Regions from separate parts of the Streptomyces sp. NPDC008121 genome, predicted to be linked through region 4. Evidence: riboswitches for the same ligand, from Rfam matches in the RefSeq annotation. Region 4 holds a riboswitch; each other region holds the start of a gene.
What was found. A riboswitch is a leader RNA that binds a small molecule or an ion and turns the genes downstream of it on or off. The one in region 4 is predicted to bind cobalamin.
Positions count from the first base shown of each region.

Region 1: another riboswitch for cobalamin. It lies ahead of ACFZBD_RS12405 (ribonucleoside-diphosphate reductase subunit alpha); the one in region 4 lies ahead of ACFZBD_RS03235 (ABC transporter substrate-binding protein).
Region 2: another riboswitch for cobalamin. It lies ahead of cobN (cobaltochelatase subunit CobN); the one in region 4 lies ahead of ACFZBD_RS03235 (ABC transporter substrate-binding protein).
Region 3: another riboswitch for cobalamin. It lies ahead of ACFZBD_RS06990 (ABC transporter substrate-binding protein); the one in region 4 lies ahead of ACFZBD_RS03235 (ABC transporter substrate-binding protein).

Region 1 covers NZ_JBIBHT010000003.1:523,058-528,264, forward strand. Annotated here, with positions in the region: gene mctP (monocarboxylate uptake permease MctP) at 1-1,568, shown strand, start outside; cobalamin riboswitch at 1,628-1,787, shown strand; gene ACFZBD_RS12405 (ribonucleoside-diphosphate reductase subunit alpha) at 1,921-4,290, shown strand; gene ACFZBD_RS12410 (ribonucleotide-diphosphate reductase subunit beta) at 4,290-5,207, shown strand, end outside.
Region 2 covers NZ_JBIBHT010000004.1:381,495-386,701, forward strand. Annotated here, with positions in the region: gene ACFZBD_RS16050 (cobalamin biosynthesis protein CobG) at 1-1,007, opposite strand, end outside; cobalamin riboswitch at 1,054-1,189, shown strand; gene cobN (cobaltochelatase subunit CobN) at 1,228-4,890, shown strand; gene abc-f (ribosomal protection-like ABC-F family protein) at 4,960-5,207, opposite strand, start outside.
Region 3 covers NZ_JBIBHT010000002.1:299,368-304,574, forward strand. Annotated here, with positions in the region: gene ACFZBD_RS06970 (cation:proton antiporter) at 1-409, shown strand, start outside; gene ACFZBD_RS06975 (hypothetical protein) at 554-1,024, opposite strand; gene ACFZBD_RS06980 (hypothetical protein) at 1,113-2,432, opposite strand; gene ACFZBD_RS06985 (methyltransferase domain-containing protein) at 2,592-3,230, opposite strand; cobalamin riboswitch at 3,374-3,558, shown strand; gene ACFZBD_RS06990 (ABC transporter substrate-binding protein) at 3,609-4,640, shown strand; gene ACFZBD_RS06995 (iron chelate uptake ABC transporter family permease subunit) at 4,658-5,207, shown strand, end outside.
Region 4 covers NZ_JBIBHT010000001.1:741,018-746,224, reverse strand. Annotated here, with positions in the region: gene ACFZBD_RS03250 (hypothetical protein) at 1-62, opposite strand, end outside; gene ACFZBD_RS03245 (DUF1275 family protein) at 634-1,308, opposite strand; gene ACFZBD_RS03240 (hemerythrin domain-containing protein) at 1,745-2,215, shown strand; cobalamin riboswitch at 2,411-2,618, shown strand; gene ACFZBD_RS03235 (ABC transporter substrate-binding protein) at 2,848-4,086, shown strand; gene ACFZBD_RS03230 (iron chelate uptake ABC transporter family permease subunit) at 4,083-5,186, shown strand; gene ACFZBD_RS03225 (ATP-binding cassette domain-containing protein) at 5,183-5,207, shown strand, end outside.

The DNA of each region.
Region 1 (5,207 bases), on a different contig from region 4:
TCACGGTCATGGGCTTCCTCGCCTCGCGCTGGCGCAGGGCCGAGAACGAGCACAGCCTCGACGAGTGGGGCCTGGGCGGCCGCTCGTTCGGCACCTGGGTGACCTGGTTCCTGCTGGGCGGCGACCTCTACACCGCCTACACCTTCGTCGCCGTCCCGGCGGCGATCTACGCGGCAGGCGCGGCCGGCTTCTTCGCCGTGCCGTACACCATCCTGGTCTACCCGCTGATCTTCACCTTCCTGCCGCGCCTGTGGTCCGTCTCGCACAAGCACGGCTACGTCACCACCTCGGACTTCGTCCGCGGCCGGTTCGGCTCCAAGGGCCTGTCGCTGGCGGTCGCGCTGACCGGCATCCTCGCCACCATGCCGTACATCGCGCTCCAGCTCGTCGGCATCCAGGCCGTCCTGGACGTGATGGGCGTGGGCGGCGGCGAGACCACCCACTGGTTCATCAAGGACCTGCCGCTGCTGATCGCGTTCGGTGTCCTCGCGGCGTACACGTACTCCTCGGGTCTGCGCGCCCCGGCGCTCATCGCCTTCGTCAAGGACACCCTGATCTACATCGTCATCGCGGTGGCGATCATCTACATCCCGATCAAGCTCGGCGGCTTCGACGAGATCTTCGCCAAGGCCGGCGAGGCCTACGCGACGGTCAACCCGGCGACCGACAAGCCGCGCGGCGCGCTGGTGCCGGGCGAGATGGGCCAGTGGGGCTATGCCACGCTGGCGCTCGGGTCGGCGCTCGCGCTCTTCATGTACCCGCACTCGATCACGGCGACGCTCTCCTCGCGCAGCCGTGACGTCATCCGCCGCAACACCACGATCCTGCCGCTCTACTCCCTGATGCTGGGTCTGCTGGCGCTGCTCGGCTTCATGGCGATCGCGGCCGGGGTCAAGGTCAGCAACGGCCAGCTCGCCATCCCGCAGCTGTTCGAGAACATGTTCCCGGACTGGTTCGCGGGCGTGGCCTTCGCCGCGATCGGCATCGGCGCGCTGGTGCCGGCGGCGATCATGTCGATCGCCGCGGCCAACCTCTTCACCCGCAACATCTACAAGGACTTCCTGAAGCCGGACGCCACGCCGGAGCAGGAGACCAAGGTGTCCAAGCTGGTGTCCCTGCTGGTGAAGGTCGGCGCGCTGGCCTTCGTCCTCACCATGGACAAGACCGTCGCCATCAATTTCCAGCTCCTCGGCGGCATCTGGATCCTGCAGACCCTGCCGGCGCTGGTCGGCGGTCTGTTCACCCGCTGGTTCCACCGCTGGGCGCTGCTCGCCGGCTGGGCCGTCGGCATGGTGTACGGCACGGCGGCGGCGTACGGAGTGGCCAGCCCGACCCAGAAGCACTTCGGCGGCTCGTCCGCCGAGATCCCGGGCATCGGCGAGATCGGCTACATCGGTCTCACCGCCTTCGTGCTCAACGTCGTCGTCACCGTCGTCCTCACCTTCGTCCTGAGGGCGGTCAAGGCGCCGGACGGCATCGACGAGACCTCTCCGTCGGACTACACCGCGGACGCGGGCGACCCGGGGGTCGAGACCGAGCTTCCCAAGCTCGGCGCGAACACGCACTGACCGCTCGCTCCGGGGCGGAGGGGCTGAAAGGCGGACGCACCGGAGGAGGAGCGACACAACATGTGGGGGGTGCCGCAAGCGGCGCCCCCCACATGTATGCTCATCTCGCTGTCGCCGCAGGGGAATCCGGTGGAAATCCGGAACTGTCCCGCAACGGTGTGTTGGTGTGCTTTTGCGCTCACGCGAGTCCGAAGACCTGCCGACAGTGCGCCCGGTCCGTCCGTTCCGGGTGCCAGAGTCGTCCGGGCCTCGCGGAGTGGGCCGGTGGACACGGCGCGCGCCCGCGTGAAGGGGTGCCCCCTGCCGTCCGCCTCCCGCCGCCGCCCCCGGGCCGAGCGAGGGAGAGCCCCACGTGACCATCGCGCCAGCCGATCCGGCCACGGCGATCGAGAGCGACGGACCCGGCACCATGCTGCTGCGGACCCTGACCGACCTCACCGCCGATCTCCCCGACACCGACCCGGGCAAGGTCGCCGCCGCCGCGCTGCGCGGCCGCAACGCCTCCTCCGACGAGGCGGAGCTGCGGGAGCTGGCCACCGAGGCGGCCGCCGGTCTGATCGCCGAGGACCCGGCCTACTCCCGGCTCGCGGCCCGCCTGCTGACGATCACCATCGCCGACGAGGCCGCCGGCCAGGGCGCGATCACCTTCTCCTCCTCGGTGGCCGTCGGCCACCACGAGGGTCTGATCGCCGACCGCACGGCCGCGTTCGTCCGGCAGCACGCCGCCCGGCTGGACGCGCTGATCGACTCCGCCGCGGACGACCGCTTCGGCTACTTCGGCCTGCGCACGCTCTTCTCCCGCTACCTCCTGCGCCACCCGATCACCCGCAAGGTGATCGAGACCCCGCAGCACTTCATGCTCCGGGTGGCCTGCGGGCTCGCCGAGGACGACAGCGCCCGCGCGCTCGACGAGGTGGCGGCGCTCTACGGGCTGATGAGCCGGCTCGACTACCTCCCCTCCTCCCCCACGCTCTTCAACTCCGGCACCCGCCACCCGCAGATGTCGTCCTGCTATCTGCTGGACTCGCCGAAGGACGAGCTGGACTCCATCTACGACCGGTACCACCAGGTCGCCCGGCTCTCCAAGCACGCCGGCGGCATCGGCCTGTCGTACTCCCGCATCCGAGCCCGCGGCTCGCTGATCCGCGGCACCAACGGGCACTCCAACGGCATCGTGCCGTTCCTCAAGACGCTGGACGCCTCCGTCGCCGCCGTGAACCAGGGCGGGCGGCGCAAGGGCGCGGCCGCCGTCTACCTGGAGACCTGGCACGCGGACATCGAGGAGTTCCTGGAGCTACGCGACAACACCGGTGAGGACCAGCGGCGTACGCACAACCTCAACCTGGCGCACTGGATCCCGGACGAGTTCATGCGGCGGGTCAACGCCGACGCCCCGTGGTCGCTGTTCTCCCCCGCCGACGTGCCCGAGCTGGTCGACCTGTGGGGCGAGGAGTTCGACGCCGCCTACCGCGCCGCCGAGGCCAAGGGGCTGGCCCGCAAGACCATGCCGGCGCGCGAGCTGTACGGCCGGATGATGCGGACGCTGGCGCAGACCGGCAACGGCTGGATGACGTTCAAGGACGCCTCGAACCGGACCGCCAACCAGACGGCGGAGCCCGGCCACACGGTGCACTCCTCCAATCTCTGCACGGAGATCCTGGAGGTCACGGACGACGGCGAGACCGCGGTCTGCAACCTGGGCTCGGTCAACCTCGGCGCCTTCGTCGACCTGTCGACCGGCGACATCGACTGGGAGCGGCTGGACGCGACCGTCCGTACCGCCGTCACGTTCCTCGACCGGGTCGTCGACATCAACTTCTACCCGACCGAGCAGGCCGGGCGCTCCAACTCCCGCTGGCGGCCCGTCGGCCTGGGCGCGATGGGCCTCCAGGACGTCTTCTTCCAGCTGAAGCTGCCCTTCGACTCGCCCGAGGCCCGCGCGCTGTCGACGCGGATCGCCGAGCGGATCATGCTCGCGGCGTACGAGGCCTCCACCGACCTCGCCGAGCGCAACGGCCCGCTCCCGGCCTGGGAGAAGACCCGCGCCGCCCGGGGCGTCCTGCACCCCGACCACTACGACGTCGCGCTGACCTGGCCCGAGCGCTGGGCCGCGCTGCGCGAGCGGATCGCGGCGGTCGGCATGCGCAACAGCCTCCTCCTCGCCATCGCGCCGACGGCGACGATCGCGTCGATCGCGGGCGTGTACGAGTGCATCGAGCCGCAGGTCTCCAACCTCTTCAAGCGCGAGACGCTCTCCGGGGAGTTCCTCCAGGTCAACTCCTACCTCGTGGACGAGCTGAAGCGGCTCGGCGTGTGGGACGCGCAGACCCGTGAGGCGCTGCGCGAGGCCAACGGCTCGGTCGCCGACTTCGGCTGGGTGCCGGCCGAGGTGCGCGAGCTGTACCGCACGGCGTGGGAGATCCCGCAGCGCGGACTGATCGACATGGCGGCGGCCCGCACCCCGTTCCTGGACCAGTCGCAGTCCCTGAACCTGTTCCTGGAGACGCCGACGATCGGCAAGCTGTCGTCGATGTACGCGTACGCCTGGAAGCAGGGGCTGAAGACGACGTACTACCTGCGCTCCCGCCCGGCGACCCGGATCGCCCGCGCGGCCCGCGCCGCGACGCCCACCGCCGCCCCCATCCCCGTCCAGCAGGCCGCCGACCCCGACGCGGTCGCCTGCTCCCTGGAAAACCCCGAGTCCTGCGAGGCCTGCCAGTGATGAGCTCCCACGACCAGAAGAACCTCCTCGACCCGGGCTTCGAGCTGACGCTGCGTCCCATGCGCTACCCGGACTTCTACGAGCGCTACCGGGACGCGATCAAGAACACCTGGACGGTGGAGGAGGTCGACCTCCACTCCGACGTCGCCGACCTCGCCAAGCTGACGCCGGGCGAGCAGCACATGATCGGCCGGCTGGTGGCGTTCTTCGCGACCGGTGACTCGATCGTCGCCAACAACCTCGTGCTGACGCTGTACAAGCACATCAACTCGCCCGAGGCGCGGCTGTACCTCTCGCGCCAGCTGTTCGAGGAGGCCGTGCACGTCCAGTTCTATCTGACGCTGCTCGACACCTACCTCCCCGACCCGGACGACCGCGCCGCCGCGTTCGACGCCGTCGAGAACATCCCCTCCATCCGCGAGAAGGCGCAGTTCTGCTTCCGGTGGATGGACTCGGTCGAGAAGATGGACCGGCTGGAGACCCAGGCGGACCGCCGGCGGTTCCTGCTCAACCTCATCTGCTTCGCCGCCTGCATCGAGGGCCTGTTCTTCTACGGCGCCTTCGCCTACGTGTACTGGTTCCGGTCCCGCGGTCTGCTGCACGGTCTGGCCACCGGCACCAACTGGGTCTTCCGTGACGAGACGATGCACATGAACTTCGCCTTCGAGGTCGTGGACACCGTCCGCAAGGAGGAGCCGGAGCTGTTCGACGACGCCCTGCGTCAGCAGGTCACCGACATGCTGAAGGAGGCCGTGGAGGCGGAGCTGCAGTTCGGCCGCGACCTGTGCGGCGAGGGGCTGCCGGGCATGAACACCGAGTCGATGCGCGAGTACCTCCAGTGCGTCGCCGACCAGCGCCTCCAGCGCCTGGGCTTCGCCCCGGTCTACGGCTCCGAGAACCCGTTCGCGTTCATGGAG
Region 2 (5,207 bases), on a different contig from region 4:
GTGAGGCGGCCGAGCGGCAGGGCGACGGAGACGGCGTGCCGGCCGGTCGCCGGGTGGGCGAGCACGCCGGGGAGCGGGCCCTGCCCGCTCGGATCCGGGCACGCGCCCGGGGTGTCCGGTGCGGCCGGGACGCCCGCGCGGGCCAGCGCGCCCGCGAGGTCCGGCCGGACGGCCCCGGGCAGCTCGTGGACGCGCCAGGCCCCGGTCCCGGCCGTGCGGGCGGCGGCGAGGAAGGCGTCGGCGGCCGCGAGGGCGGCGCGCGGCGCGTCGGCGGCGGCGACCCGGAACACCTGGCGACCGACCCGCAGGAGCGCGCCGCCCGCGCGCTCCGGGTCGTACCCGTGCTCCGGGTCGTCCGCGTGCTTCGGGTCGTGTCCGTGCTCAGGGTCGTCCGTGTGCTCCGGGCCGTGTCCGTGCTCCGGCGGAGCGGGCGGGCGGACGGCCCCGGCCGTCGCAGCGACCCCCGGCGCCCCCGCCCCCGTTGAGAACAACGTCACATCCGCGCCCAGCCCGCCGACGTCTCCCCGCCCGTCGTCGAAGGCGAAGAGGAAACGGCCGGAAAGCGCTGCCGTCCACGCCCGCGCGCAGAGCAGCGCGTCCAGCTCGCGCGCCCACAACCGCGCGTCCCCGCAACCGTTTCCGTCGATCCCCGCCAGCGGCGAGACCACGATGTTCCGGACGCGTTCGTGGGTGGCGGAGGGCAGCAGTCCGGCCGGGGCGAGCAGCCCCGCGAGGTCGGCCCCGCAGCCCTCGCCGAGGCCGCGCAGCTCCACGTTGCCCCGCGAGGTGACGCTGATCCGCCCGTCGCCCAGCTCCTCCGCCGCCACGGCCAGGGACTCGACCTGACGTACTGTCAACGCGCCTGCGGGCAGCCGCAGTCGGGCCAGGCGCCCGTCGTCGGCGGGGTGCAGGCGCAGCGCCCCCGGGCAGGCGTCGCCACGGTCCCGTATGACGGGTTCGCCCTGGTTGGGCGTGGTGGGTGGGGTGGGCGGCATGGCGGCGAGCATACCCACGTGGTCGCGGGCGACCCTTCGGGCCGCCGCGGGCAGGATCTACTATGCAGACGGCATGGGGTCCCAGGACCCCGGGGAGGAAGCCCGGTGAGAATCCGGCGCGGTCCCGCCACTGTGAGCCCGCCCCGGGAACGGGGGCCGGGTGAGTCAGGAACTCCCGCCGTCCACACGACCACCCGGGGCGCGGACAACCCCGAGGAAGGCCTGCGCTCGCATGCGAATTCTGTTGCTGTCGCACTCCGACACCGACCTGCTCAGCGCCCGCGCGGCCGGCGGTCCGGTCGGGTACCGGTTCGCCAACCCCTCCCGCCTCGCCCCCGGGGACCTTCCCGGGCTGCTCGACGGCGCCGACCTCGTCGTCGTCCGCCTCCTCGGCGGCCTGCGCGCCTGGGAGGACGGCCTGCAGACGCTGCGGGCGACGGAGAAGCCGCTGGTCGTGCTCTCCGGCGAACAGGCCCCGGACGCCCAGCTGATGGAGAGCTCCACGGTCCCCGTCGGCGTCGCCACCGAGGCCCACGCCTACCTCGCGCACGGCGGCCCGGCCAACCTGGAGCAGCTCGCCCGGTTCCTCTCCGACACCGTGCTGCTCACCGGCCACGGTTTCGAGGCCCCGGCCGCCGCCCCCACCTGGGGCCCCCTGGAGCGCGAGCCGAGGCGGACCGACGGCCCGACGGTCGCCGTGCTCTACTACCGCGCCCACCACATGAGCGGGAACACCGCCTTCGTCGACTCCCTCTGCGAGGCGATCGAGGACGCCGGCGCCCGCGCGCTGCCGCTGTACGTCGCCTCGCTGCGGGCCCCCGAGCCCGAGCTGATCGAGACGCTCAGGGGCGCCGACGCGATCGTCACCACCGTCCTCGCGGCGGGCGGCACCAAGCCCGCCGAGGCGCAGGCCGCAGAAATGGGGGTGTCGCGAAGCGACTCGGACAAGGGTGGTGGTGGGCGACGGGCGGGCGAAGAGGCGTGGGACGCGGGGGCGCTCGCCGCCCTCGACGTACCGATCCTCCAGGCGCTCTGCCTCACCGGTTCGCGTGCCGCCTGGGAGGAGAACGACGAGGGGCTCTCGCCGCTGGACGCCGCCAGCCAGGTCGCGGTGCCCGAGTTCGACGGCCGGCTGATCACCGTCCCGTTCTCCTTCAAGGAGATCGACGAGGACGGCCTCCCGGCCTATGTCGCGGACACCGAGCGCGCCGCCCGCGTCGCCGGGATCGCCGTGCGCCACTCCCGCCTGCGGCACATCCCGAACGCCGGGAAGAAGCTCGCCCTGGTCCTCTCCGCGTACCCGACGAAGCACTCCCGGATCGGCAACGCGGTCGGCCTCGACACCCCCGCCTCCGCCGTCGCGCTCCTGCGCCGCCTGCGCGAGGAGGGGTACGACTTCGGCCCCGTCGAGGAGATCCCGGGCCTGGTCTCCGGCGACGGCGACGAGCTGATCTACGCCCTGATCGAGGCCGGCGGCCACGACCAGGACTGGCTGACCGAGGAGCAGCTGGCCCGCAACCCGGTCCGCATCCCGGCGGCCGACTACAAGCGCTGGTACGCCACCCTCCCCGAGGAGCTGCGCCGCCACGTCGAGGAGCACTGGGGCCCGGCGCCCGGCGAGATGTTCCTCGACCGTTCGCGGAACCCGGAGGGCGACATCGTCCTCGCCGCCCTGCGGCGCGGGAACCTGCTGATCCTCATCCAGCCGCCGCGCGGCTTCGGCGAGAACCCGATCGCGATCTACCACGACCCCGATCTCCCGCCGTCCCACCACTACCTGGCCGCCTACCGCTGGATCGCGGCGCGCGCCGAGGACGGCGGCTTCGGCGCGGACGCCATGGTCCACCTCGGCAAGCACGGCAACCTGGAGTGGCTGCCCGGCAAGAACGCCGGCCTGTCCGCCGCGTGCGGCCCGGACGCGGCGCTCGGCGACCTGCCGCTGATCTATCCCTTCCTGGTCAACGACCCGGGCGAGGGCACCCAGGCCAAGCGGCGCGTGCACGCCACGCTCGTCGACCACCTGGTGCCGCCGATGGCCCGCGCCGACTCCTACGGCGACATCGCGCGCCTGGAGCAGCTCCTGGACGAGTACGCGCAGATCTCCTCCATGGACCCCTCGAAGCTGCCGGCGATCCGCGCGCAGATCTGGACGCTGATCCAGGCCGCCAAGCTCGACCACGACCTGGGGATGGAGGACCGGCCCGAGGACGACGGCTTCGACGACTTCCTGCTGCACGTCGACGGCTGGCTCTGCGAGGTCAAGGACGCGCAGATCAGGGACGGTCTGCACGTGCTCGGCGGGGCGCCGACGGGCGAGGCGCGGGTCAACCTCGTGCTGTCGATCCTGCGCGCCCGGCAGATCTGGGGCGGTACGCAGGCCCTGCCCGGCCTCCGGGAGGCCCTGGGCCTCGACGAGTCGGCGGCGACCCTGCGCACGGCGGACGAGGCGGAGGAGAAGGCCCGGCAGCTGGTCGAGGCGCTGGAGGCCGCGGACTGGTCCGTGGACGCCGTCGCGGAGATCGCGGGCGCCCACGGCCCGGAGGTGGCGGACGTCCTGCGCTTCGCCTGCGAGCAGGTGGTGCCCCGCCTGGCGTCCACCACCGACGAACTCGGTCACGCCGTCCACGCGTTGAACGGCGGCTTCGTGCCGGCCGGTCCTTCGGGCTCGCCGCTGCGCGGCCTGGTCAACGTCCTGCCGACCGGCCGCAACTTCTACTCCGTCGACCCGAAGGCCGTCCCCTCCCGCCTCGCGTGGGAGACGGGTCAGGCGCTCGCCGACTCCCTCCTGGAGCGCTACCGCACCGACAACGGCGACTGGCCGACCTCCGTGGGCCTCTCCCTGTGGGGCACCAGCGCGATGCGCACGGCCGGCGACGACGTGGCCGAGGCGCTGGCCCTGCTCGGCGTCCGCCCGCTGTGGGACGAGGCGTCCCGGCGGGTCAACGGCCTGGAGGCGATCCCGCTCGCCGAGCTTGGCCGCCCCCGCGTCGACGTCACCCTGCGCATCTCGGGCTTCTTCCGGGACGCGTTCCCGCACGTCATCGGCCTCCTGGACGACGCCGTACGGCTCGTCGCCTCGCTCGACGAGCCGGCCGACGCCAACTTCGTACGGGCGCACGCGCAGGCCGACCTGGCCGAGCACGGCGACGAGCGGCGCGCCACGACCCGGATCTTCGGCTCCCGGCCGGGCACGTACGGTGCCGGCATCCTCCAGCTGATCGACTCGCGCGACTGGCGCACGGACGCGGACCTCGCCGAGGTCTACACCGTGTGGGGCGGGTACGCCTACGGCCGCGGTCTCGAAGGGCGCCCGGCCCGGGCGGAGATGGAGACGGCGTACAAGCGGATCGCGGTGGCGGCGAAGAACACCGACACCCGTGAGCACGACATCGCCGACTCCGACGACTACTTCCAGTACCACGGCGGCATGGTGGCGACCGTCCGCGCGCTGAAGGGCACGGCCCCCGAGGCGTACATCGGCGACTCCACCCGACCGGAGACGGTCCGCACCCGCACCCTGGTCGAGGAGACCTCGCGGGTCTTCCGGGCCCGCGTGGTCAACCCGAAGTGGATCGAGGCGATGCGCCGCCACGGCTACAAGGGCGCGTTCGAGCTGGCGGCGACCGTCGACTACCTCTTCGGCTACGACGCCACGACCGGCGTGGTCGCCGACTGGATGTACGACAAGCTCACGGAGACGTACGTCCTGGACCCGGAGAACCAGGCCTTCCTCAAGGAGGCCAACCCGTGGGCGCTGCACGGCATCGCGGAGCGCCTCCTGGAGGCCGAGTCCCGCGGCATGTGGGAGAAGCCGGACCCGCAGGTCCTGGCGGCGCTGCGCGAGGTCTTCCTGGAGACCGAGGGTGACCTGGAGGACGACGGCACGGAGGGCTGACGCCCGGCGGCGGGCGGGGCCGGGGGCGACGGCCCCGGCCCGGCCACGGGGGGTGCCGGGGGCCGGCGGTCACGCCGCGCAGCGGGCGGCCGGCCAGGGGGTCAGTTCCAGGCGCCGGCCCCGGAAGCGCTCCCGGACCCGGCGGTCGTGGGTGACGATCACCAGAGTGCCCCGGTAGTCGGCCAGCGCCGCGTCCAGGTCCTCCACCAGGCCGGGGGAGAGGTGGTTGGTCGGCTCGTCGAGGAGGAGCAGGTCCGCGGGGCGGCCGACCAGATCGGCGAGTTCCAGACGGCGGCGCTGACCGGCCGACAGGAACC
Region 3 (5,207 bases), on a different contig from region 4:
GGCCGGCACGAAGATCGCCACCGGCCACTGGGCCGCGCGGCGCGCGGGGATCTCCGCCAAGGGGCGCTGGCGGGCGGGCGGCACGCTGGTGGCCCGGGGCGAGTTCTCCATCGTGATCGCGGGGCTCGCCGTCACGGCGGGCATCGAGCCCGCGCTCGGCCCGCTCGCCACGGCGTACGTCCTCGTCCTGGTCATCCTCGGCCCGCTCACCGCCCGGTACACCGAACCGGTCGCCACCTACCTCACCGGGCGCCGGCGCACGAAGACAGCGGCGGACCCATCCGGACCCGCGCCGTCGACGGAGGGCCAGGACCCGGCGACCCGCCCGGATCCCGACCCGGCCGCCGGCTCCGCCCGGGTCGAGGAGTGGGAGCCCGTGGACGATTCCGGCTCCGTCGGCCGGTCCTGAGCGGCGGGCGCCCGCTTCGGCGAGCGGCGACCGGGTGCCCGAGCGGCTCGGCGATCGAGCGGTTGCGTGCTCACGGCCCGGAACCGCGGACATCGGTCCAGCGGTTCCGGGCCGTGGCGCTGCCAGGGCTCGCCGGCCTGAGGGTCAGCGCAGGACGGACGAGAAGTTGTCGAGCTGGATCCAGGTGACCTTGTTGGTCGCCTGCGGCCCGAAGACCGTGAGGACGCCCTGGGTGTTGGCCTCGACGCGGAGCGCGTTGATGCCCTGGCTGTTGTTGCGGGGGCAGACGCCCCGGGTCAGCTTCGGCGGGCGGATCGTCTCGGGCAGCGTGCCCAGCTGGGCGTCCGCGGTGAACGAGCAGGTGACCGTGCCCCGCAGCTGGAGGAACTCGGTGCCCGCGAGAGTTATGACCCGGGCCTGGAGCGGTGCGGCGGCCTCCGGCACCACACCGGGCGCCGGAACGACGGCCGTCCAGTCGACCAGGAGCCGGCACCCGTCCGACCCGTCGACCGCGGCGGCGGGCGCGGCGGTCAGCAGCGGGGCCGCGACGGCTGCGGCGGGGGCGGCCAGAGCCGCGCCGAGCAGGGAACGGCGGCTGGGAGTAGGGCGGTTCATGCGCGATCCTCCGGATCGGGTAGGGCGGGGCAGCGGCGGGGAGCGGGGCGGCGGACCGTGACGGCCCGGGCCCCGGCACGGGGCGGCGTCATCGCCAGGCGACCGAGACGCCGTCGAGATCGATCCAGGTGACGGCGTTGTCGCCAGTGGCGCCGTACGCCCAGAGCGCGCCGTGGACGTCCGCCTCGATCCGGCAGACGCAGCGGCCGTAGTAGTTGTTGCGCGGCACGTTCTGGCGGACCGGACGGGTGGGTCGCAGCCGGTGCGGCAGGGTGGCGACCCTGCTGTCCGCGGTCAGGCCGGGAGAACACGTCAGGGTGCCGCGCATCTGGAGGTAGGCGGTCCCGGCGATCGCGATCAGCCGCCCGCGCGGGCGCTCGGCGCCCGGGGTGACGCCCGCTTCCAGGGCGAGGTCCTCCCAGTCCGACAGCACCTGGATCCCGTCCACGGCGGGCTTCGTCGGATACCAGCCGATCGTGACGTCGCGCGCGAACTCGCTGCCGGGCGTGGTGTTGCTGAATCCGAAGAGCAGCCGGGTCTCCCGCGTCGCCGGGTCGACCTCGACGGCCAGCCCCTCGGGCTCCCGCCGCGTGAGGCCGTCGGCGCCGGTGACGACCTGCCGGTCGAGCCTGAGCCCCGTCGTCCACGAGTAGGACGTGAGGAAGGTGATGCCCGGGAACTCGCTGGGTACGGTCGGGTCCTCGCCCTTGTCGTACGGCGCCCACTGGTAGACGTACAGGACGTCCCCGAGGCTCGCGAAGCCCTGGAAGGTGAGCTTCGGCTCCAGCGGGTACGGCGAGGGCACGGCGGGGGTGACGTCCTCCCCGTCGGGCACGACGAACGTCGGGCCGGCCGGCGTCCAGTCGCCGGTGGCGGCACCGGCCGTGGCGTACCGGGTGAAGTGCCGGTCGCCGCCCTTGTGGTACATCACCGTCAGCAGGCCGTGCACCGGGTCGGTCGAGGGGCCGGTGCCGGAGGTGCTGCCGGGAGCGGTGAACTTCCGCTCCGCCGGGATGGTGGCGCCGTCGAGTACCTCCCCGTCGGCGAACCGGAACCGCGTGATCGCCTTGCCGAAGGTGGTGCCGCCGCCGGTGACGTGGAGCGGCCCGACCTCCGTCCAGACGTAGCTGTCGGCGCCGACCGGCTCCACGCCCATGGCGAGGCCGTGGCCGAAGCCCTTCAGCTGCATCGCCCCCGTGCGCACGCCGGTCCGCCGGTCGATGCGGTTGAGGTACATGTTGCCGGCCGGGGCCGTGGCCGAGCTCTCGACCTGGAGCACGAAGACGTGCCCGTTGACGGTGTCCGTCGCGATCGCCTGCGGCGCCGGGTTCTTCACCAGGTCGACGGTCTGGATCAGTCTGCCGGTCGGACCGGACAGATCGATGCCGTTGGTGTCTGTGTAAGCCATGTTCCCTCCCCTGGGTCCTCCCCGGACCCATGCCCGTCATGATCACACGCGTGTGCGAGTCGAGGGTCCGGGGGGCGCGGCCGCGAAGGGGAGACATCCCGAGGCAGGGGCGGGATCAGGCGTTACGGGGCGGGCTGTACGAGGTCAGGCGGTGCGGGATCAGGCGGTGCGGGTGAGCCGCCACACGTTGTCCACCCGCGTGCCCCGGCGGCCGTCGGGCGCGGTGAGGGCGCGTTCCACGCCCTCCAGCGTGTCCACCCGCCAGGGGTGCGGCAGGGCGAGCGCCGCGAGGACGCCGTCGAGGGTGGGGAACTCCGCGTCGAACGGGTACTCGTGCTTCTCCATCCAGGACGGCCACGCGGCGTGCATGGCGATGAGGAGCGTGCCGCCCGGGGCGACCGCGGCGGCGGCCGACCTGAGCACCCCGTCCTGGTCGAGCGGAACGGGCGACTGCAGGAACTGGGCGCTCACCAGGTCGAAGCCGCCCTCGGGGAAGGTCACTCCGAGGTCGTGCCGCTCGAAGGCGGTCCGGTCGGCGCAGCCGGCCTCCGCCACGTGGGCGGCCGCCCGTTCCAGGGCGGTCGCGGAGATGTCCACGCCGGTCACCCGCCACCCCCGCGAGGCCAGCCACAGGACGTCGCCGCCCTCGCCACAGCCCAGGTCCAGGGCCGTGCCCGGTGTCAGATCGGCGGCCTCCCGCACGAGGAGCGGGTTCGGTTCGCCGCTCCAGACACGGTCGCTCGTGCGGTAGCGCTCTTCCCAGAACTCGGCGGGATCGGTGGGCTTCGGGGTCGGCATCGAGGCTCCTTCGGGACGACTGCGCGGCGCCGGCGGCACCTGGGTCCAGACTCGCCACGGCCCCCCGGCGCGTCAAAGATGCTTGCCGTTTCGGCAACAAGGCGGCGCGGGACCGAGAGGGCGTCCTTTTGCGCCGGAGGCGCGGAACCGTAGGATCACCTGGTCATCACCGCGACGGGAGACAGGAAGCCGGTGCGAAACCGGCACGGTCCCGCCACTGTGACCGGGGAGTGCACCCGTCGAGACGCCACTGCGCGCACCGCGTGGGAAGGCTGGGGTGTACGCCGATCCGGGAGTCAGGAAACTGGCCTGTCGCGGGCCCGATCCGAGGAGCGCGGACTCCCCAGGAGGCTTTTCGTGTACCCCAGTACGTCCCGCATGCCCCGCACGCGCAGCATGCCCCGTCGCCGCCCCGTGCGCGCCGCCGCCCTGGCCCTCGCCCTGTCGGGGGTCCTGCTCACCGGCTGCGGCGCCTCCCCTCAGAGCGGCACCGCCCGGGAGGGCGGCGGCGCGAAGCCCGGTGCGTCCGCCGAGGGTTTCCCCCTCACCGTCGAGAACTGCGGCACGCGCACCACGTACGACAAGCCGCCCTCCCGGGTGGTGACCATCCATCAGCACCCGGCCGAGCTGATGCTGGCCCTCGGTCTGAAGGACCGGATCGTCGGCACGGCCTTCCCCGACTCGGCCGTACTGCCCGCCTTCCGCGAGGACTTCGCGGCGATCCCGGAGCTGGCGAAGAAGGAACCGTCCTTCGAGTCGGTCCTCAACGCGGAACCGGACTTCGTGTACGGCGGCTACGCCAGCGCGTTCGCCGAGAAGGAGGGCCGCTCCCGCAAGGCGTTCGCCGACGCCGGGATCGACACCTACCTCAACCGCGAGTACTGCGGGAAGAAGAAGGTGGCGATGACGGACACGTACGACGAGATCCGCGCCATCGGCTCCCTCTTCGGCGTCGAGGAGCGTGCCGACGCGCTGGTGGCCGACCTTCAGGGGCGCGTGGCAAAGACCGCGGCGACGGTGAAGGGGGCTCCCGCCCTCCCCGTCTTCGTGTACGACAGCGGCGACAAGTCGGCGTTCACCGCCGGAGGCAAGAGCCTCGGCACCGAGGTCATCCGCCTCGCCGGCGGCACCAACGTCTTCGCCGACCTCGACGACGTCTTCGGCGACGTCTCGTGGGAGCAGGTCGTCGCCCGTAAGCCGGAGGTCATCGCCATCTACGACTACGCGGGTGCGGGGAACGTCGAACAGAAGAAGAAGTTCCTGCTGGCGCAGCCGGCCCTCGCCGACGTGCCGGCCGTGAAGAACAAGCGCTTCGTGGTGCTGCCGCTGACGGCGACGCTGGTCGGTGTCCGCGCGCCGTACGCGGTCGAGGACCTCGCCCGCGGGCTGCACCCCGAGCGCTTCCGGTGACGGCACCGGCGAAAGCCGTGTCCGCCGCTCCCCCCGCCGGCTCCTCCGCCCGTCCGGCGGGCGCCGCCCGCGCGGCCGGTCCGGGCCGCCGCGCCTTCGCCCTCACCCTGGTCGTCCTCGGCGTGCTGCTCCTGGCGTCGATGACGGCGGGCATGGCCATCGGCTCGGTGCCGGTGCCCCCCGGCCAGGTGTGGGGCATCGTGACGCACGCCCTGACCGGAGACGGTTCCGAGCCCGCCTGGTCGCAGGCGCGGGAGACGATCGTGCTCGACGTGCGGGCGCCGCGGGTGCTGCTGGGCGCGGTGACGGGCGCCGGGCTCGCGGTGGTGGGCGCCGCGATGCAGGCGTTGGTACGCAACCCGCTCGCGGAGCCGTACCTGCTGGGCGTCTCCTCGGGCGCCTCCCTGGGCGCCGTCGCGGTGATCGTCTTCGGGGTGAGCCTCTTCGGGCCGGTGTCCCTGTCGGTCGCCGCGTTCGCCGGCGCCCTGCTGACGCTGCTGCTCGTCTACACGACGGCCCGGTCCGGCGGCCGCATCACCTCGGTGCGGCTGGTGCTGTCGGGCGTGG
Region 4 (5,207 bases):
GCAGGGGCGGCGATGGTGGCGGCGCACAGCGCCGCTCCGACTACGGTGATGATCTTCTTCATGGTGACGGTAACGAGGCCGGCGGCAGCAGGACACGCGACCGAGCCGTCCGGCTGAAGCATCTGGTGGCGCTGCTGGAACAGCCCGTACGCGTACCGGCGCTGGGGCACCGTGCCGAGGAACTGGACCCGCTGAGCGCCCACGCCGCAGCCGAGCACTAAGAGGACAGGCGCCGGCCACGCTCATGTTCGCCATCGGGCAGGTGAACTTCTTCATCGCCAAGCCGGTCCCCGGCCGTCCGTTCACCGATTCGTGAAACAAGGTGCCGCCGCTACGCGGAAGCGTGTGAGCGACACGAAGGTCGGCACCTGCTCCGATAACTCCACCCGGGCCGACTCCGGCCTGTGCTGAATACCCTCCGCGCCTGGTGCCCTCGCGCGCCAGGCGAGGATCGCCGCTCGCGTCAATGCTCGCGCGGCTGCCCGGGCGGCCCGGCCCCGGCTCGGCGAGAGGTGCAGTTGCTCTTACTGACAGCATCCAGCGCGCAGACGAACCGCAGGGTGGTAAGCGGGTCAGAACCCTCGACCTCGTCCGGTCGCCCGCAGATCCGTGCGACGTGGGGGGGCCACGTCCTCATACACGGCCCGCAGCGCTCCGGGGACGGGCGGCCACGACAACGCCGGTCAGCAGAACCAGGACCGCTACGAGAACACCCTCCACCCCGTGGTGGGCGTGTACGAGACCGCCCGCGAGCGCCCCGGCGGCCAGCACGACGACCGACGCCCCCCGCCGCATGCTGCCGGGCCCAGGTCGGTCCACCGCGAGTCCGGTCAGTGTCCGCGTCATCACGGTGGTGGCCAGGTCCGGCACGCCCAGACGGTGCACGACGGCGTTCTGCAGCCCCATCCCGCAGGCCAGCGGCACCAGGACCGCGTACCGTCCCCAGCCGGCTGCCTGACCGGCAAACGCGAGCCCGGCCAACAGGGCCTGAAACACGACCAGCGAAGCGAACAGCGCTCCAGGCTCGGTCTTCCGCCGCCACGCACCACCCGCCGCCGCCCCGGCCAGGAACCCGGCCAGCGCCACCGCCGACGCCGCCGCCGACAGCCCGGCCACTCCTGACAAGGCGAAGCCCAGGAAGACCACATTGCCCGTCATGTTGGCCACGAACACCCGTCCCAGCCCGAGGAAGCTGGCCGCGTCCACCAGACCGCTGACAAACGTCAGCACAAGCAGTGACGGAACGAACCGCTCGTAGAGGTGCCCGTTGGGAAACAGCCACCGTGCGACCGTCCCACCACCACTCACCGCGGCCCCTCCCCGCAGGCGCGCTTGACCCGGGAGCCGCCGGCTTCCTTCATGACTCGTGTTCGTTGCACTCACTCACTGGAGCAGAAGGTGAAGAGAGGCTCGACGCCACACGCCGCACGTGTGCTTACTCGATCGCCCGTCGCGAGGACGCCCTCGGGGGCCGTGCCCTCGGGGACCGCCGTGAAAAAGCGCAGGTTCAGCGACTGCGAGCCGCACCGCGATCATCCGCACGGACGCGACCCCAACCCGTGACACCCGACGCCAAGGAGGCGCAGGCGCGCCTGGGCGGACAGTTCACGCCGAGCCGTAACGTCCCGTGCCCGGGTGCGGTACCGTACGGGAAGCGTCGCGTGCCGGTGGCAGACTGTGTCAGGCATGGAGGCGCCGGACCGAAGGAGGTTGACGATGTACTCGTCCCACCCTTCGCTCTCGCGTGTCTGAGCGCGAGACGACCAGGCTCGTCGCCTGGAGCCAAGAACTCCGTCAGGTGCACCACCGACTGCGGGAAGCGCTGTCCGTGACCCGCGCCTCCCTCGCCGACGGCACCCCCGGTGAAGCGGCCACCCGCGAACTGCTGCTGTACTGCCACGGCTTCTGCACGGCTCTCGACGCCCACCACCAGGGCGAAGACCGCACCCTGTTCCCCGCCATCGCGGCCGCGCACCCCCAGTTGCGCCCGGTACTGCGCTCCCTTGAGCAGGACCACTCGATGATCGCCTACCTGCTCAACGGCCTCCGCGCCGCGGTCGACCGGGCCGCGCCGCCCGAGGAGCTCGACCAGCACTTCGAAGGCATCGCCGCGATCATGGAGAACCACTTCCGCTACGAGGAACGGCAACTGCTCACCGTGCTCGAGACCCTCGAGCTGGAAGCCGTACCCGGCGAGGTCCTGGGCCCGATATGAGCCGGTGAGCGGTGAATCCGCTTACGCCTCGTCAGCAGTGCCGGCACGCAGACAGTGGTCTGGGGCGACCCCCCACTGCCAACGGCGTCCCGCCCAGGGGCGACGGTCGAGCGCAGTGAAGCGGTCGCCGCAGGCTGCACCGGATGAACACTCCTTGTCATGATGGCTGCACTCGCGGTTGTGTCTGATCGCACAGAGTGTGGTCTGGCGAGGCGTGGCCGGTTCTGCGATGCTTTCGCCGAACAAGCGACGGCGGAACGAGGAAGCCGGTGAGATTCCGGCACGGTACCGCCACTGTGTAGGGGGAGCGACTCCGCCCATGGCCACCGCCCCATCAGGGGTGGGAAGGCCGGAGAAGCTGTGATCCCGAGTCAGGAGACTCACGCCGTCGCACCTCGATGTACGGGGCGGATTTCCCCAGGAGAGGCGGTGGCACTCGTGTGCCTGCGTATGTGTGAGGGCAGTTCCGCGCTGCCTGTGCTCCTCCGGAGCCGGCCTGCCCGGCGTGCCGCACGGGCTCGATCCCCCAGGTCCTGACGACCTCCTCCCTCAGCGGTTTCTTCCCGCACGCCGTATCAGGCGCACCGCCATGCCGGTGCGCCCTGGCCCACGCATGCCCTCAGGAGTCAACTTTGCCGTCCGTACGGTCCCTTGCGCCCGGTCGCCGTCAGGCTGCCGCAGCGGTCTTCCTGGCCGCCGCCCTCACACTCACCGCGTGCGGCGGCGCCTCCGGCCCGCCCGCCGATGCCAAAGCGGCAGCCGCCGGGAAGGGCTGTATCGAGGACTTCGACCCGGCCAAGGACTACTTCCCGGTCAAGTCCACGGTTAAGCACGCCGAGAACTTCACGCTCCGGTACGAGAAGAGCTACCAGGTCCTCACCGTCAAGGAGCCCTTCCCCAAGGGCAAGCCCGAGTCGTACGTCCTGGTCAAGTGCGGTGCGCCGAAGCCGGAGCTGACCGGTGAGCTGGCGTCCGCACAGCAGGTCACCGTCCCCGTCAAGAGCCTGTACTCCGCCTCCACCACCCATCTGCCGCTGCTCACCGAGACCGGCACCCTGGACGTGCTCACCGGTGTCGCGAGCGCCGTGGCCATCTCCTCCGCCGAGGTGCTCGAGCGGGTGCGGGCGGGCGAGGTCGTCGAGTACGCCAAGGACCGCACCCTCGACGCCGAAGCCGTCATCGGCGCCAAGCCGGACGTCCTGATGACCCAGGGCACCGACGACCCGCAGTACCCCAAGCTGCGCCAGGCCGGGATCGCCGTCGTCGCCAACGCCGAATGGCTGGAGCCGAGTCCGCTCGGCCGAGCCGAGTGGGTCAAGGCCATGGCCGCGCTCACCGGGGCGGAGCAGCGCGCCGGTGAGGTGTTCGACACCATCGAGGGCGACTACCGGAAGGTCGCGGCCAAGGGTGCGCAGGCCGTCGCGGCGGGCAGGCCCGTCGAGGTGCTGCCCGGAACGATGTACCAGGGCACCTGGTCCATGCCCGCCGGCGGCAGCTACGCCGCCCGGCTGATCAAGGACGCGGGCGGCACCTATCCGTGGGCGAGCGAGCGGGGCACCGGCGGCCTCCAGCTGAACTTCGAGGGCGTGCACGCCAAGGGCGGCCGGGCCCCGGTCTGGATCGCCGACCAGCAATGGAAGTCCACCGCCGACGCCGTGAAGGCCGACAGCCGGTACGGGCAGCTGAAGGCCCTCACCGGCGGTGCGGTCTGGACGAACACCAAGGCGGTCGGCCCCGGCGGCGGCAACGACTACTTCGAACGCGGTGTGCTGCGCCCGGACCTGGTCCTGGCCGACCTCTTCGCGCTGATGCACCCGGACCGGGCGAAGGGCCACACCTTCACCTTCTACGAGCTGGTGCCCAAGGCGTGACGACGCACCTGACCGCCGCGACGGCCGCCGCCCCGGACACCACGCCGACGATCCGAATGGCGCGGCGGCGCCTCGCCGTCGTCCTCGCCCTCGTCGCCGGTACCACCGCCCTGTTCGTCCTCACCCTCGCGACCGGCTCCCACCCGGTGCCGACCGGGGAGGTGGTGCGGATCCTGTTCGGCGGCACCGCCGACGACCCGCGGTGGACCGTCATCGTGGAAGAGGTCCGGCTGCCGCGAGCGCTGACCGCCACCGCCGCCGGTGCCGCCCTCGCCGTGGCGGGCGTGCAGATGCAGACGCTGTTCCGCAACGCGCTGGCCGATCCGTTCTCCCTCGGGGTGAGTTCGGGCGCCAGCATCGGCGTCGCCGCCGTGGTGGTCGGCACCGGCGGCGTCGCCGGCAGCTTCACCGGCGACCTGGCCGGTCTGGGACGCGTGGGTGTCGTCATCGCCGCCTCGCTCGGGGCCGCCGCCGTGATGGCGCTCGTCCTGCTCCTCTCGCGATGGGTGAAGTCGGCCGTCACCCTCCTCGTCATCGGCGTCATGATCGGTTCGGCGGCGACCGCGGTCGTCGGGGTGATGCTCGTCTACGCCCGGCCCGAGCGCGCCCAGCAGTTCGTCATGTGGGGCCTGGGCAGCTTCAGCGCCACGACCTGGCCCGACCTCCAGGTCATGCTGCCCGTCATCGGCGCGGGACTGCTGGCGGCGCTGCTGACCGCGAAACGACTCAACGCCCTGCTGCTCGGCGAGGACTACGCCCGCACCATGGGCCTGAACGTGCGACGCAGCCGCAATCTGGCGCTGGCCGGCACCTCGCTGCTGGCGGGCGCGGCCACCGCGTTCTGCGGCCCCGTCGCGTTCCTCGGCCTGGCCGTCCCGCACCTGACGCGGGTGGCGCTGGGGACCTCGGACCACCGGGCGCTCATGCCGGCGTCGATGCTCGCGGGTGCGTTCCTCGCACTGGCGTGCGCGTTGCTGAGCCAGCCGCCCGGCACGGACTCCGTGCTGCCGCTCAGCGCCGTCACCTCGCTGTTCGGCGCCCCTGTCGTCATCGCGTTCCTGATCCGCAGCCGTCGCGGCGTACAAGGAGTGGCCTCGTGACCGACACGATGACCGAACCCG